Regions from separate parts of the Solibacillus sp. iso_87 genome, predicted to be linked through region 1. Evidence: riboswitches for the same ligand, from Rfam matches in the RefSeq annotation. Region 1 holds a riboswitch; the other holds the start of a gene.
What was found. A riboswitch is a leader RNA that binds a small molecule or an ion and turns the genes downstream of it on or off. The one in region 1 is predicted to bind thiamine pyrophosphate.

Region 1 (7,900 bases):
TGTTATTCCAATATTTACGGAGTTTCAATCCTTAACTATTCCAAATTCTTTTAAACAATTTAACACAATTTTTCTCAGTATTTTAATTGAAGCCATTCCTTTTGTATTGATTGGCGTATTGATTGCAGGATTTATTCAAATTTTTATTAATGAAGAACACATACGATCTTGGATTCCCAAAAATAAAGTTTCTGCAGTTTTCATGAGTTGTGTGGTTGGTGCATTATTTCCGGCTTGTGAATGTGGAATTGTGCCAATTGTACGAAGATTAATTGGCAAAGGGGTCCCATTGTACGCAGGGGTTGGTTTCTTGTTAACTGGACCGTTAATTAACCCAATTGTAATATTATCTACATACATGGCTTTTGGTAATGATGTAGAAATGGCGCTATTGCGGATGGGCGTTGGATTTGTTGCAGCGGTTTTAATTGCACTTGTTGTTAGCTTTTTATATAATTCGAACCAATTAAAACGAAAGAACAAGATTGGTAGTTCAATTGCTGAAATCAACAATAAACCACCAATTATTACAAGGTTAAACGATATGATGAAACATTCAATCGATGAGTTTTTCGATATGAGTAAATATTTAATCATAGGAGCATTGGTCGCAGCTTTACTTCAAACTTATATTTCTGCACAATCACTTTTTATATTTGGCGATGGTCTAGTTCAGTCTACAATCGTCATGATGGGACTAGCTTATTTTTTATCGTTGTGTTCTGAAGCAGATGCTTTCATTGGTGCGTCATTTAGAAATTTATTTCCCGCTACTTCGATATTAGCTTTTCTAATTTATGGACCAATGATCGATTTGAAAAACACGATAATGTTATTGGGTGTATTTAAAATGAAATTTGTATTCGTGTTATTTATTCTAATTTCAATTATAGTATTTGGATGTGTTTATTTATCGAGTTTTTTATAGGGAAGGAATGAATGGATGAAGCTGAGCTCGCAACATTTATTGAAAGCAGTCCTTTTAGGTTTATTTGCTTGGTTTTTTATAAATCTACAGTTAACAGGAGACATTTCGAAGTATATTAACCCAAAGTACGCTTTTATGAGTAAACTGAGTGCGTTTATCTTTTTTGTTTTATTTATAATTCAATTATCGCGAATTTTCCAGAAGAAACATGGTCATCATGTTTGCTCAGCTAATTGTAGTCATGACCATGAGAAAAGTCGTTGGAATTTACCGACAATCTTAGGTTTCGGTTTCATTACCTTCCCGATTCTTACGGGGTTTATAATTCCTCCTGCTACATTAGATTCTTCTATTGCCGCGAATAAAGGATCTGTGCTAACTCAGTTAATTAGTGGGCAAAAAGAAAAAAAATCTAGTGAACCTCTATTGGAACCTTCGGAGTCACTAGCTGAAAAAGAGAATATTGATATTTATTCAAGTGAACATATTCCCCTGGTTAACAATAACTATCTTTCTACAGAAGAAGTAGAGGAGAAAAAACGGTTACTAGAGGAATCTAAAGTGATTGAGATGGATAGTAACATATTTAGCTCTTACTATATGGAAATAAACGAAAATCCCCAATCTTATTCTGACAAAATAATTAGAATGAGTGGATTTGTTTATAAAGAAGGGGAATTTTCTAGTAATCAGTTGGTTCTTTCTAGGTTTTTGATTACCCATTGTATAGCAGATGCGAGTGTCATTGGATTTCTAACTGAACTAGAAGGGGCTGATACACTTGAGCAAGATACATGGATTGAAATTGAAGGTGTCATAAGTGTGGGAAGCTACGATGGATATGAATTACCAGTTGTAAAGGTTTCTAGCTGGAGCATAATAGATGAACCAAGTGAACCATATATTTTTCCAATTTTAACTTTGTTACAGTAATTTTGGAGTCTAAGCAATAGTGTGGTCTTTTAATAATAATCCACAATGGGCCAGATTGGTATTGCAAGATTCTTCAGCGTCAATGCATCCCCAAATGCAAATTAAAGAATTACTAGAAGAGTCCATCAGGAATTTCTTTCCGGATGAGAAGAAATGGCATGAAGAATGCATTGTGAATCGGTCACCTGAGTGGAGTAAGTAATAATGAAATAAAACGCAGACGATTTAGTAGTGTCATTACTCACTTCTAATTTACCGTCTGCTTTTTTTATTTAAGGAGAAAACAAGGTGTCACCTCGTTATATAGTAATCACCACTTTACCTTGAGAATGACCTTCCTGAAAATATTTGAACGCTTCGGTAATTTCACTTAATGTAAACCGCTTATCAATTATTGATTTTACTTTACCAGTCTCGAGTAATTCCTTTTAAATCATTTAAGTCTTTTTGATTTGCCCGTTGCAACAGGCTACTTATTTTTTTGCTACCAGCTATAGAAGTAAAAGATCCAAGAAATAATGTTTGATATAGTTGAGACTCGGAACCTCCTACGTGAACAAAATATCCATTTTGTTTTAGTGCACGTTTATAATCTGAAAGAGAATTAGAGCCATTTACACCAAGAACCAAATCATAAATTTTTTGATGGTAAATACCGCATCAGAATTGTTATGGGGAGATGTAGTGATTGATGTAAGTAAATTAAAATAACTATTCAACAATCTGGCGCGATTGAGGAAGAAGCGACTTTTATCTTAAATCTCGATCTTAAGTTTTTAATTGTTTTTTTCTTGTTCAAATGCCTTCAAGGTACGTTTATCAACCACCTTCGTTACTTCTCCGTTCTCGTCATAAAACTCTACAATCATCGCGAATTTAGATTTGGGTAGGTAGTGGATCTTTAAATTCAATTTACCTACCCCTTCCTTTGCTTCATCCACACCGATATACCCCTCAACATCGTAGTCAGTTCCGTTGATCGTCACTGAAGTTATGTAACCACTACCTCCTTTTGGTATGTATAGTCTGTAGTCTTCGATTACCCCTGTTACTGTAGCGTAATTTCCATTATTATAATCTTCTATATCTTTAATAGCCTCTTTTCCATCTATGAAGGCCTGTACACTTAACCAAAGAACACCTATCCCAATCAGTGTTGCTATGTAAGTACCAACCTTTTTACGTGCCTTTTTAAAGAATAATCCTGAGAACAAAGATAGTCCTAGCACTAAAAAGAAAATGAACAGAAAGAAGTACAAATTTATTTGAGGCGCTAACCAGTTTATCTCTTCCAAATAATCGAATAGGTATGCATCATAAAGGAAAAATGCTACGAAACCTAAAAAGAAGATCCATAAACAACCGAATGCCCAAACTGGTGCTCTGTTCCTGTGCCTATTTTCTTTTTCCCTAATTCCACCTTCTCTTACAGCATTGGAAGGAGTTTGTGGTTGTGGTTTTCTCTTCTTTTTCTTACTCATTCTTTTCCTATCCATAGTTAACCCCTCTTCAACTTTAATATAAAAGAGAACGGAGATTCCCCAATCCTCTTGGTACTACAACTCTTTATTTTACCAATTCATTTATCATTTTACCTTTCTTGGCATACAGTTCTATTTTACCGGTACATTCTGTAATAGGTAAGTAATATACTTATATGCCTTTGTTTTAAAGATATCGAATTTAAGTAGGATATAACGAAGTAATTATTCCATCCTTATTAATAGGCGCCTTACTTCATGTACCTATTTAGTTATGGGACGGTTATTGGTTTATGATTTTTATAGTTCCAGGTACAGAAGATTATGTGCTAATCGGTATATCAGAAAAGAAAATTATGCATTTTAGACCGAGTAAGCAAACTCCTGATCCAACAATACCATACGGTGAAATTATATTGGATAGCCCGGAAGTTCTCCGGATGAATACGGACTAAAACAAGGCAAAGATCAACAATTGGGCGCAATTCTTGCAAGAGGAATTGTGCTTTAATGGAGTACCATGAAAAGTTGAATACTTTAATAATCGATTCTTTGATTGGGGGAATCTTCATGTCAAATCAGATTATTGGAGTATGGTTAATTTATATAGGTGCAATTATAATAGTTTCGGCAATAAGTGGCGGTGATTTAACAATACAACCTTTCGTCCTTGGGTTTGGCGGCTTTTTCGGTTATCTAATAATTTTTATGTTACCGTATATAAATCGCCAACTAGCATACGGTAAAAATTCGAAATTTCAAGATAAAATAGATAATATAAACGTAATAATAACAATTATTTTATGCACCCTTTGTGGTTTGTTTATTGGCTTTGAAAATTCAAGATTGGTATGGTTGTCTATTTTAATTGTCATTGGTATACATTTTTTCGCTTTTTACTTTTCCCAAGGAAAATGGATGATAGTTTTAGGAATATTAGCAATAACAAATGGGGTATTGGGTATTATTTTCTTTAACATTCCTTTTTTAGTATTTGCCTCAATAGATGGGTTAATAAAAATTGTTATTGGTTTTAAAATGCTATTTATGAAACAAAATTTTGAAAAGCATTATATTTCTAGCGAACAGTTGCGTTAGCTAAAAAAGGAGCACTCTCATAAGGTGCTTACCTTTTTCAACCACATAAACAAAAAATCTTTAGGTGGCCATATGAAGAAGGTGTAGCATTATAATAAAGTTCGATTAAAAGATAGTTTGTACAATCTCTAACTTCAACTCGTTTGAATAAATATTATTTTTTCTCGACACAGAAAAATCCCCTTTAAGTAAAATGTTTACCGACAGCGTACTGAAGGTTTTTTAACATTGTCTACTTAAAGGGGATAATATCAAGCTTTGTTTCAAAACAGTTGGTTTCTTTCTATATAATAACGTTCGGGCTACTATAAGTGGCTTAAAAATGGCAAAGTATCGTTACGTAAACATAATGATATTGTTTTAAAGGAGCAAATATTAGCGATTCATCAAACGCACAAAATGTATGGGTATCCACGCATGTAAATCGCTTTACGAGACAAAGGCTTTCTTGTGAATCATAAGAAAGTCTATCGACTAATGAGTGAGTTGGGTATTCAATCGATTATTTGTAAAAAGAGTCGCGTATGGGGCAACCATCTTATTAGCAAACCTTTAGCTAATCAGGATACAAACGATTGAGTGGGATAATTCTAGGCTGCTTGTAGTAATGTAGTATTTAAGTAAAAAGTGTACTTGTTAAGAACAGCATATTTTGATAGAATCAAGCTAATTAAATGCATTTGCAGGGGGACACATTTGTGTTGAGAAGGTAGAACCTGACCCTTAGAACCTGACCGTTAATACGGACGTAGGGAGCAAAGTACATATTTTTTTTTTGTACTTACTATGGCTCCGCGTAATTTACGTGGAGCTTTTCTTTTGCAAATACTTTAATTGCAGGGGGACACATTCGTGTTGAGAAGGTTAAAACCTGACCCTTAGAACCTGACAGTTAACACTGACGTAGGGAGCAATTATAGGTGTAGTATACACTTTTTTAGCGTCTCTATAGTAATAGAGGCGTTTTTTTGCTCTTACAGAATCTAATGAGGAGGTAACCGTATTTAGTTTTGCGGAAATTTAAGTCGGATGGCTTTTTGTCTTTCCGTCATTTACGAATATCAAACAATTATACAAAAATTAGACAAGGGGAAATGATGATGAAATTACATGAACAAACCGTTTTAGTTACAGGTGCAAGTAGAGGTGTTGGAGAAGAACTCGTAAAAGCATTTGTCAAAGAGGGGGCTAATGTCGTACTGAATTATTATAAGAGTGAAGAAAAAGCGCAACGTTTAGCACAAAGTCTGGGTTCTCAGGTTATCGCTTTACAAGCAGATATCCGCAACCAACAAGAAGTTCAGCAAATGGTCGAAAAGGCAAAGCAATATTTTCATACGCCGATTACAACCATTGTCAATAATGCGTTGATTGATTTCGAATTTAATCCACTCACACAAAAAAATGTGTTTGAGCTTCAATGGACCGATTACAATAAGCAATTTGAAGGAACGATTAAGGGTGCTTTGAACAGTATTCAAGCATGTATTCAGGATATGAAAGAACTAGAATTTGGTCGTATTATCAATATTGGGACAAACTTATTTCAACATCCGGTAGTAGCTTATCATGAATACACAACAGCTAAAGCGGCATTGCTCGGATTTACACGTAACATGGCGAAAGAGTTAGGGGCGTATGGCGTTACAGTCAATATGATGTCTGGTGGACTTTTAAAACAAACGGATGCGAGTAAAGTGACAACAGCAGAAGTATTTCAATTGATTGAAACCACAACCCCTTTACAAAGAGTGACAACACCAAAAGAATTAGCGGAAGTGGCATTATTCTTTGCATCTCCTTGGGGGAGTGCCATCACTGGACAAAATTTAGTCGTTGATGGCGGTCTTGTAATGGATTAGAAACCAGCTTGTATCTCTCTTTTAGATGTAAATATAAGGGGGGGCAATAAGTTAAAGTGGGATGAGGTAAATATAATATTTATTTAAGGAAAACTTATTATGAACTGTGATTTTAAAATAATAGGTATATATATGTTGAACAATAGGACTATATTGTTGAGCAATTTTTTCTTGAGGAGGATATAGTACTGGTGTTTGCATCCTTGGACCGACGCTAAAAGGTATTCATTTAACTGATGACACAAATTAACCCCCATTCAATTTGAATAGGGGGTGATAGTATGTCAATGTCTATTACTATCATGTAGCGAAGAAGGTTACTATCAACCTCAATTTTTTTACGTAGGGTTGCCATAAATACTCTAAGAAATGCTACATTGTTCTCCCAGCTATTTCCCCAAATTTCTTTTGTAATGTAATTATGGGTTAACACGTTACCTATATTTTTAGAAAGTAAAACCAGTAATTTGTATTCAATAGGTGTTAAATGCAGCTCTTTACCATTTAAATAAGCACAACCAGCAGCATAATCAATAGCAAGATCCCCGTTAGGGAAATAAGGATTTTGATGTGGATTTTCTGAGCTGCTAAAGCTATATATAGTTCACTTCTAGGGGGCATTTTTATTGGAGTTGGAAATGGATTGATGTTAAATTTTCAGACAAGTACGGGAGGAACGGATTTTATTGCCCAGTTTTTATGTGACAAGACGGGGATAAATGTAGGGATATATCTTGCTTATTGATTCAATAATAATAATTATTGGTGGTTTGTTATTATCTTCAGAGACTTTTTATTTCTCCATTATCACTATACTTTCAATTGGTATTACTACGAGTTTTATTACAAGTAGAAAAGGGCATGTTTTCGACACTAATAAATGAGGTGACAGGGAGAAACTATGGGGATTTTATACACTATGGCTATTTTTTATTTTCCTTCGTCTTGGAATAAACCATAGATATCCCACTAGCAATTACAATTGATTAGTATTGTAAGTGTCAAAATAATCACCCCGGTATCAATTTTTTAATTATATTGCACAACTATTAAGTATTCAAAATAACTTTATGAGCCATTACAAACAAATTACTTGCCATACGATTACCCAATATATAAGAGCACTTATTTTTAACACAAAATAAAAATGAGAGGCTACAGTAACTAAAGAGAAATTTAGCGAAGAGTATCTGGATGAATGCCAGTGCTCTTTTTTACATTCAGAATAAGATGATTATATAAAAAGATATCATGGTGAGGAGAATAATTAATTGACTACTACATTAAGGTGTCAAGAATGCGAAAGACCGGCACGAATACTAAAAAAGACCAGGGAACTTTCCCGGAATGGAAATTTTATTGTAAAGAAGCTTTATAAACGTATTTGTCTATGTGATGGTGAAATTAAACTTGCGATGGAATAGGGCTTTGAATAGTGCGTATTGCTATTCCTCCGGCGGTACGTGCTATTGAGAGTTCATGAATGTTTTGTTTGTACTCCCACTTAGTTTTATTACTGGACTATAGGAGGTGGTAAATAATATGGATTGGTTAGAGAAGGCTGCAGAAAACTATGCAAAAATTAAAAAGGCTCAAGA
Region 2 (7,900 bases), 930 kb from region 1:
TCATTCAAGGCCGCCTGGAAAAGTACGCATCGAAGTATGTATAAGAGTGTCAAGTGAAGCGCTAGAAGGGAGGGCTTATTATCGTACAATTTCAGCAAATGTCGAAGTTCTTTGGCGAGAACGAGGCATTGAAAAATATCAATTTAACATTTCATGAAGGCGAAACAACAGTTATTTTAGGTCCATCCGGTTCAGGGAAGTCAACGCTGTTACGCTGTATCAATTTATTGGAGCGACCTGAAAAAGGAATTTTGACAGTCGGCAACCAGACAGTTGAACTGAACAAGCCGATCTCTCAAAAGAACCTACTTTCAATTCGTCAAAATTCGGCGATGGTATTCCAAAGCTTTAATCTGTTTCCGCATATGAAGGTGCTTGAAAATGTGATGGAAGGGCCGGTTACCGTTTTAAGGAAAGATAAAGCGGCTGCAAGACAAAAGGCGCAGCAATTATTGAAGAAGGTTGGCCTGAGTCATAAAACAGATCAGTATCCTTCGCAACTATCCGGCGGGCAGCAGCAGCGTGTCGCCATTGCAAGAGCATTGGCAATGGAGCCGCAGTTTTTACTGTTCGATGAGCCGACGAGTGCACTGGATCCCGAGCTTGAGGGGGAAGTGCTGAAGGTGCTGAAGGATTTGGCGGAGGAAGGCAAGTCGATGATTATCGTAACGCATAACCTAAATTTCGCGCGTGAAGTGGCGGACCGGATTTTATTTCTGGAAAACGGCGAAATCGGCTATGACGGTGTAACCGAAAACTTCTTTACAGCGAACAACAACGAACGGATTCAACAATTTATAAAATCTATGCAATTTATCTAACTAGGGGGATTCAACATGCCAACAGAGAAAACAAATGTAGAGAGCTTTGATTTAGACCATACGAAAGTAGTGGCACCATACGTACGACTTGCCGGTACAAAAACAGGAGCGAAAGGCGACGTCGTAACAAAATACGATATCCGTTTTAAACAGCCGAACAAGGCACATATGGAAATGCCGTCATTACACTCTTTAGAGCACTTAATGGCAGATCGTATCCGCAATCATAGTGAGGATGTCGTTGATTTATCGCCAATGGGCTGCCAAACAGGCTTTTACCTGGCATTACTGAACTACAATGACTATGACGGAGTATTAACGATTATTGAAAATACGTTGAAAGATGTGCTGAAGGCAGAGTCAGTACCAGCATGTAATGAAGTACAATGCGGCTGGGCGGCAAGCCATAGCTTAGAAGGCGCAAAAGCATTGGCTGAAGAATTTTTAGCAGGCCGCGCTGAGTGGCATGTCGTTTTCGGAGAATAATTGATGAAGCAAGTCTCCTGTGAGGGTTTTCTCGCAGGAGACTATTTTATATGGGGAAGAATATTGGAGCAATTGGTTTAAATATTCTTGTAAATAGGTTATTAATAAACTAATAACAGAGTACCCAAAAGGAGAATATTGATGAACAATATCTCAACGACAAATTTAACGATGAAAAGAGAATTTAATGTAAAGCCTGAAAAAGTGTTTGATGCATGGCTGAATCCTTTCATGATGAAAAAGTGGTTCTTTACATTAGAAGGAACGAACAAGGTCGCACAAAATGACCCGAAAGTAGGGGGGACTTGGGAAATCGTAGACCACAGAAAGGGAGTGGACTACCGAGCAATCGGAGAGTACTTTGAAATCGATCCTTCTAAAAAAATCGTGTTCACTTTTAAAATGCCGCAATTCAGCGAGCTGGCAGATACGATTACAGTGGAGCTGAAGGAAATGGGGCAAGGCTGTGAAAGGACGTTTACCCAATTGATCCATGTTGAGAACGAAGAGAATTGGACAGATGCTGATACCGTAAAAGCCCTAGACGAAATGCGAGAAGGTACGGAACAAGGGTGGAATTTAATGTTCATGGGGCTGAAGGAATTAGTGGAGACAGGAAAAGTGAGCTATCAAGGTTAGAGTACGCAGAATGAAACATGATCAAAAAAGCATCTCCGGAACGAGGTGATGCCCTTTAAATTGTGGGAAGGAAAGTTCGCGAAATACTTGATTTTAGTGAAAGAAGGGGGAAGGTAACGATGAAAAGTGCAAAACCATTTTTAATGTTCCAAGGCGGCGTTGCAGAAGAAGCGATGAAATTCTATACATCCATTATGGCAGATACGAAAATTACGAGCATTGTCCGCTATGGTGCAAATGAAGGCGGAGACGAAGGAACAGTCATGCAAGCTACTTTTTCGATAAAAGGACAGGAATATATGTGCATTGACAGTAATTTAAAACATGAATTTGACTTCACGCCGTCATTCTCTATTTTTATTACATGTGATACGGAAGAAGAAATCGACGAACTTTATGAAAAATTGCTTGAAGGTGGTCATCCGCTAATGCCACTCGGTGATTACGGTTTCAGTAAAAAGTTCGGCTGGCTAAATGACCGTTTTGGCGTATCGTGGCAGTTAAATCTACCTAATTAAACTTTGCGTCGGGTGTATCAATTGGTGTGGCGCGATAGACCCGGCGCTCGTTTTCTAATAAAGGGCTTAGTTGTTCTAATATAGTCTGAAATCTTCTAATAAAAACGATATGCCAGTGCAAAAAACTCTCATAAAATCCGGTCCTGAGTTCAGTTCTAATAACCGCCTCAACTATTCTATAAAACCCTCTGACAAACTATACCATCTCAGATCATTCACTCACCCGGCATTCTGATAAAGCATCCCGCCAAATGCCCTGTTTCTTACCATGATCTTCAGCAAACCATAGCCTAAAAGCGCTCCTGCAAACGAACTCATCATAAATGCCGGGACAAAACCGAACAGCGCCGCTTCTTGTCCTAAAAATAAAATGGCAATCGGATAAGTAGCCATCGCACCGAGCAACCCTGTGCCGATCACTTCACCTACCGCTGCAAACGATAACTTCTTCGTTTTCGCAAATAGAAACGCGGCGAGAAGTGCACCAATCATACTTCCCGGATAAGCGAATAAACTACCTGTCCCCATCAAGTTTCTCAACGTCGACGTAAGAAACGCCTGTAATACCGCATACCATGGACCGAGCAGTACAGCCGATACGACATTGGCAAAGTGCTGAATCGGAAATATTTTGGCAAAACCTAATGGAATATACACCATACTGCTGAGAATCGTTGTAATCGCTGCGATAATCGCTGAGTATGTAAGCTTTCTCGTTTTATTCATTTCTACCTTCCTTTACAATAATTTTTTGCAACAAAAAAACCACTTTCAACTATAGAAAGTGGTATCGTAGCCTATACAAAAAAATAAAAATAGGGGGTCGACACTACTTTCCTACGCTAGTATTACCTAGATCAGGTGCAAAGGGTACTTCTCAGCCAAAAAGGCGCCCCTAGTAGTTTTCATATTCAATTACGAGCAGATTTTCTTCTGCCAATACTGGTTTAATTTCACAGTTATCATAACATGGCCATCTCAGTATGCAAATGGTTTTTTGTAATTTAATTCCTTTGACCGAGAAAAATTATTGCTGATACCCGCCGCCATAGTTGCCGGGCTGGGCATGTTGCCACGGATTTGGCGGACCGATGAAAGTATTTGGTCTGACAGGGGCAACTGCCTGCGTCCATAAATTTTCGTTCATTCCATATGTGTGGGCCATAATATTTGAAGGTGTCAGCTTGAGCAGATCAGAACCTAAAATGACTTCCGGTGTCGGAGCATTGAATATGGCGAGCAGATGCGTGTTGTTTTGCGTAGCGACTTCGTAATGCCACCACCCTTCAGGAACGTTCGCCACTTGACCGGGAGTAATCGGGAAATGCATAAGCTGTTTCGTAAACGGATTCAAGATCGAAACAACCGCACTTCCCGTAATACAGTAGACAAGTTCCGCCGCATTTTGATGGTAATGAGGCTCAATGACATTGTTGGCATTGAGATAAATATCGAGTAATGATACATTATCAAGCGTATTTAACTGGTTTATGCCCAATAGATTAATAAAATTATGCTGATCTTTAATGAATAATGGGTTTTTATTAACATCGAATGTAAACTGTGTATGCGGCGATGTGTAATCAATAGTCGGACTCAAAATTTCACCTCTTTTATTGTTGTAGTTAACGTATGCATTAATATATCTTTTCGTGCTTAGGCATATTCAGGAAAGCGCTGATCACTAAACTTTCATTTAAAAATACACATATAATGCATTAAAAATCTTGAAAATCAGCATACATAGTGGGACCCCACATATCCGGAGTGAAGCAATCCGGTTTAGGTCGAGAATTTGGATCACACTCATTTGCTGCGTATACAGAACTACAAGACCTGACTGTTCCAAAGAGCGGCGAATTGCCGTATTTTCCTGAATAACAGAAAAAGAAGACATAGGTAAAGGAAACTGAAACCTACGCCTTCTTTTTGTCATTCTGCCAAAGGGTCGTATTGACGCAAAAAAAGGAAATTGGACTATTTCTCTGTAGTTGAATGAGAAATAGTCCTAATAAGTGATTATCGTGTACTATTATTTATGGGTTTTAAAAGTGGCAACCAGCTCGTTTAATTCTTCCGCTAAATTTGCCAGTGCTTGTGTTGTTGCGGCTGTTTCTTCGCTTGCGGCGGCGACTTCTTCACTTGTGCCAGTAATGCTTTGTACCGCGTTCATTATATCATTGGACTGCGCGGATTGCTGAGAGCTTGCAGAGGCAATACTTTCAATCGAGTTCATCACATTGGCTGAATGGGAAGATTGCTTGGCACTCGCTGAAGCGATCTCCATTGTTTTTTCGTTTGCCTGTGTCATCATTTCTGCGATATGTGTAAAGGCTTGTTCAGTACGTTTTGTTGTTTCTACACCTTCAGCTACTGCAATGGCACTGAGGGAAGTATTTTTCTGGATGCCTTTAATAATAGAAGTGATTTCTTTTGTGGCTTCGCTGGATTGCTCTGCCAGTTTCCGTACTTCGTCTGCAACAACCGCAAAACCTTTTCCGTTTTCACCAGCCCGTGCTGCTTCAATAGCTGCATTTAATGCAAGCAGGTTTGTCTGACTTGCGATTGTATCGATTACTTTAATAATATCATCAATGCGAGCTGCATCTTTTTCGAGGAGTGCCATCTGCGTACTGATACTTTCCATACCCTGAATTGATTCCTGTACGACTTTACTGCCGTCTTTGGCTGTAGTCGTAAGTTTCTCGGTCAATACGGCTGTATCATTCGTGTTTTCCGCTACGGCATTAATGGCCGTATTTAACTCTCCGAACAATTCCCTCATCGTTTGCGCATCATGTTCCTGACTATGTGCGCCTTTTACAATCTCTTTAAACAGTTCGTTAATTTTTTGTGAATCATTTGCCTGTGTTGATGCACTGCCAGCCACTTCCTCGGTTGTGGCAGATATTTCCTGAGCAGAAGCAGAAACACTCTCTGCTGACTGAAGGATACCTTCTACGGTCCTACGTAGATTGTTTACCATCTTATTCACTGAACGGGCCAAATCACCAACTTCATCTTTTGAATGAATTGTAGTGCTTGCTGTTAAATCTCCATTTGCGACTGTCTCAACCAGTTCGGATACTTCTTTTAATGGTTTCGAAATAAGTCTGGAAATGACCGCACCCAGCCCAATGTTGACTAGAACAGATAGACCGATAAGTATTATAGTAAATGTTCTTGAAGAACTATATATTTCGTCTGACTCTTGATCCGTAGCGTCAGCTAAACTGATATTCAGATTGATCAGCTCATTGATATAACCCTGAACTGCATTTCCGGATTCATTAAATTCCTGAGCCATTTTTAAATAGTTGTCAATATTATTTGCGTAAGCATAATTAACGGCTGTCTCGTATAAAGACAAATATTCGTCGAATTCAGGATGAAATTGATCAAGAATGACTTGTTCTTCCGGAGTAATTTCACCATCTTCGTATTCCACTATATTATTCTTTATATCTTGAATAATCTGCAACCGTATATCATTAAATGTATCTTTTTGTTCTTCTGTTTGCGCAACGAAGACCATGTCGCGGATCTGGACACGAAGGCGTTGGTAATCTGTTTCCACTGTCCCCAGGTCAGTTATTGGTAGAACACGTTCGTCGTACATAATACCTATTTGTTCTTCCATTTTATTCAAATTAATCAAACCAGTTATTCCCACTGCACCTAAAACGATGTTCATGAAAAGAAACGTAATGATCAACTTGACAGATGTTTTTAAATCTTTAAACCATTTCATCCTGTTACCTCTGCTCTCTTGATAATATTAAAATACATAATTTATTACAGAATTTATAGGAATACGACGAATTTTATTGTTTAAAAATAATTTAAGTGTACACCATATAATTTCATGCCAACTTTAGTATTATACACACTGTTGTTATGATAAAAAAGTACTATTTTAGAAAAAATAAAAAAATAAAAAAGTTACAGTGATTTTAAACAAAGTATTAAAACAAGGTTTACACATTCAGAATTGTAGATAAGGTTAAGATTTTACTTTAGCTCTGTACACTAGGAGGAACCTCCTCGGAGTCGGTCCGTAAAATGGAGTCATATATAGAGGATGGAAATGGGGAATTAGAAGCAATAACATAGAAGCTGACCATAACCGATACATTTGGCGATGGTCAGCCTAATACTTATTCAGAAAACGGATTCGGTACTGGTTGCAGACGCTCTTGGACTTTCTTCGCAACGACCGTTTTTCCTTTTGAAGGAACGGTATTTGGTATCGAAGATCTTGCTTCGAGGTCTTCCCAGAAGTCCGCGTTTTTAATCCCTAACACTAACGGGTTGAACGTTGGGTTAAGCCCCAAGCGTTTTTGCGTATCGTAATCTTTCAGTGCTATTAAAGCAGTTTTAGAAAGAAGTACAATTGTAATAACGTTTACCCAGCCGAGCATCCCGACACCTAAATCGGTAATCGCCCAAATTAGTGTAGCCGAATTCACTGCACCGAAAATAACCATACCTAGAAGGCAGATGCGGGCAGTATGCGTAATGACTTTGCCTGCTTTGCCGATATTCAACATTTCTTTAATGAAGGCAATATTTGTATCCATTTTGTAGAAGTACGTAATTAACGTAGTAAAACAGAACAGGAATAATGAAATTGTCATAAAGTACTGGCCGAATGTCGGAGAAATCAGTGTACTCATCGCAGACTGTGTATAAACTTCAGGATTAGCACCTGGAATATTGGATACGATGGCCTCGCCAGCACTTGGCGCAACATTGTACATACCTGTAATTAAAATCATAAACGCTGTCGCTGTACAGATTAAAAACGTATCAATATAAATAGAAAACGCCTGTACTAAACCTTGTTTGGCAGGGTGAGAAACACTCGTTGCACCGGATTCAAACGTTTCCGTACCTAACCCGGCAGCACTTGAGAATACACCACGCTGTACACCCATTGCAATGGCTGTTCCGACTAAACCTGCAAATGTAGCATTCAAGTTAAGTGCACTAGTTACAATCAATGAAAACATCGCCGGAATTTCAGAAATGTTAACGACTAATAAAGCGATACAAATTGTCACGTAAGCTAAAGCCATAAACGGAACTAAATATTCAGAAACAGTGGCAATTCGCTTTACACCACCGTAAATGATCACGGCCATTAATGCAGCAAGCAGTAAACCTGTTACAAGTGGAGGAACATTGAATGATTCCTGAACCGTTAAAGCGATTGTGTTTGCCTGTACTGTCGGCCATAAAATTCCGATAACGATAATTAAAATTGTCGCTGAAATAATTGAAAACCATTTTAAATTTAGGCCTTTGTAAATATAAAACGGAGTTCCGCCGCGATATTCACCTTCGATTTTACTCTTGAAAATTTGAGAAAGGGTAATTTCAATAAATGAAGTGGCTGCACCTAAAAATCCCATAACCCACATCCAGAAAACTGCA

Region 2: it holds a riboswitch for thiamine pyrophosphate, as region 1 does, so the genes downstream of both, thiW (energy coupling factor transporter S component ThiW) here and AC0VXV_RS10755 (3-oxoacyl-ACP reductase) in region 1, are expected to answer to the same signal.

What each region holds. Positions count from the first base shown of each region.
Region 1 is NZ_CM149656.1:2,146,137-2,154,036, reverse strand. Features, by position in the region: gene AC0VXV_RS10790 (permease) at 1-928, shown strand, start outside; gene AC0VXV_RS10785 (TIGR03943 family putative permease subunit) at 944-1,861, shown strand; gene AC0VXV_RS10780 (hypothetical protein) at 2,161-2,253, opposite strand; gene AC0VXV_RS10775 (hypothetical protein) at 2,638-3,357, opposite strand; gene AC0VXV_RS10770 (hypothetical protein) at 3,636-3,797, shown strand; gene AC0VXV_RS10765 (DUF6609 family protein) at 3,913-4,440, shown strand; gene AC0VXV_RS10760 (IS3 family transposase) at 4,864-5,019, shown strand; TPP riboswitch at 5,115-5,212, shown strand; TPP riboswitch at 5,269-5,367, shown strand; gene AC0VXV_RS10755 (3-oxoacyl-ACP reductase) at 5,541-6,302, shown strand; gene AC0VXV_RS10750 (winged helix-turn-helix domain-containing protein) at 6,532-6,795, opposite strand; gene AC0VXV_RS10745 (hypothetical protein) at 6,949-7,047, shown strand; gene AC0VXV_RS10740 (hypothetical protein) at 7,845-7,900, shown strand, end outside.
Region 2 is NZ_CM149656.1:3,072,535-3,080,434, reverse strand. Features, by position in the region: gene AC0VXV_RS15765 (amino acid ABC transporter permease) at 1-44, shown strand, start outside; gene AC0VXV_RS15760 (amino acid ABC transporter ATP-binding protein) at 81-821, shown strand; gene AC0VXV_RS15755 (S-ribosylhomocysteine lyase) at 837-1,307, shown strand; gene AC0VXV_RS15750 (SRPBCC family protein) at 1,449-1,946, shown strand; gene AC0VXV_RS15745 (VOC family protein) at 2,066-2,464, shown strand; gene thiW (energy coupling factor transporter S component ThiW) at 2,684-3,190, opposite strand; TPP riboswitch at 3,282-3,371, opposite strand; gene AC0VXV_RS15735 (cupin domain-containing protein) at 3,492-4,064, opposite strand; gene AC0VXV_RS15730 (methyl-accepting chemotaxis protein) at 4,497-6,215, opposite strand; gene AC0VXV_RS15725 (alanine/glycine:cation symporter family protein) at 6,622-7,900, opposite strand, start outside.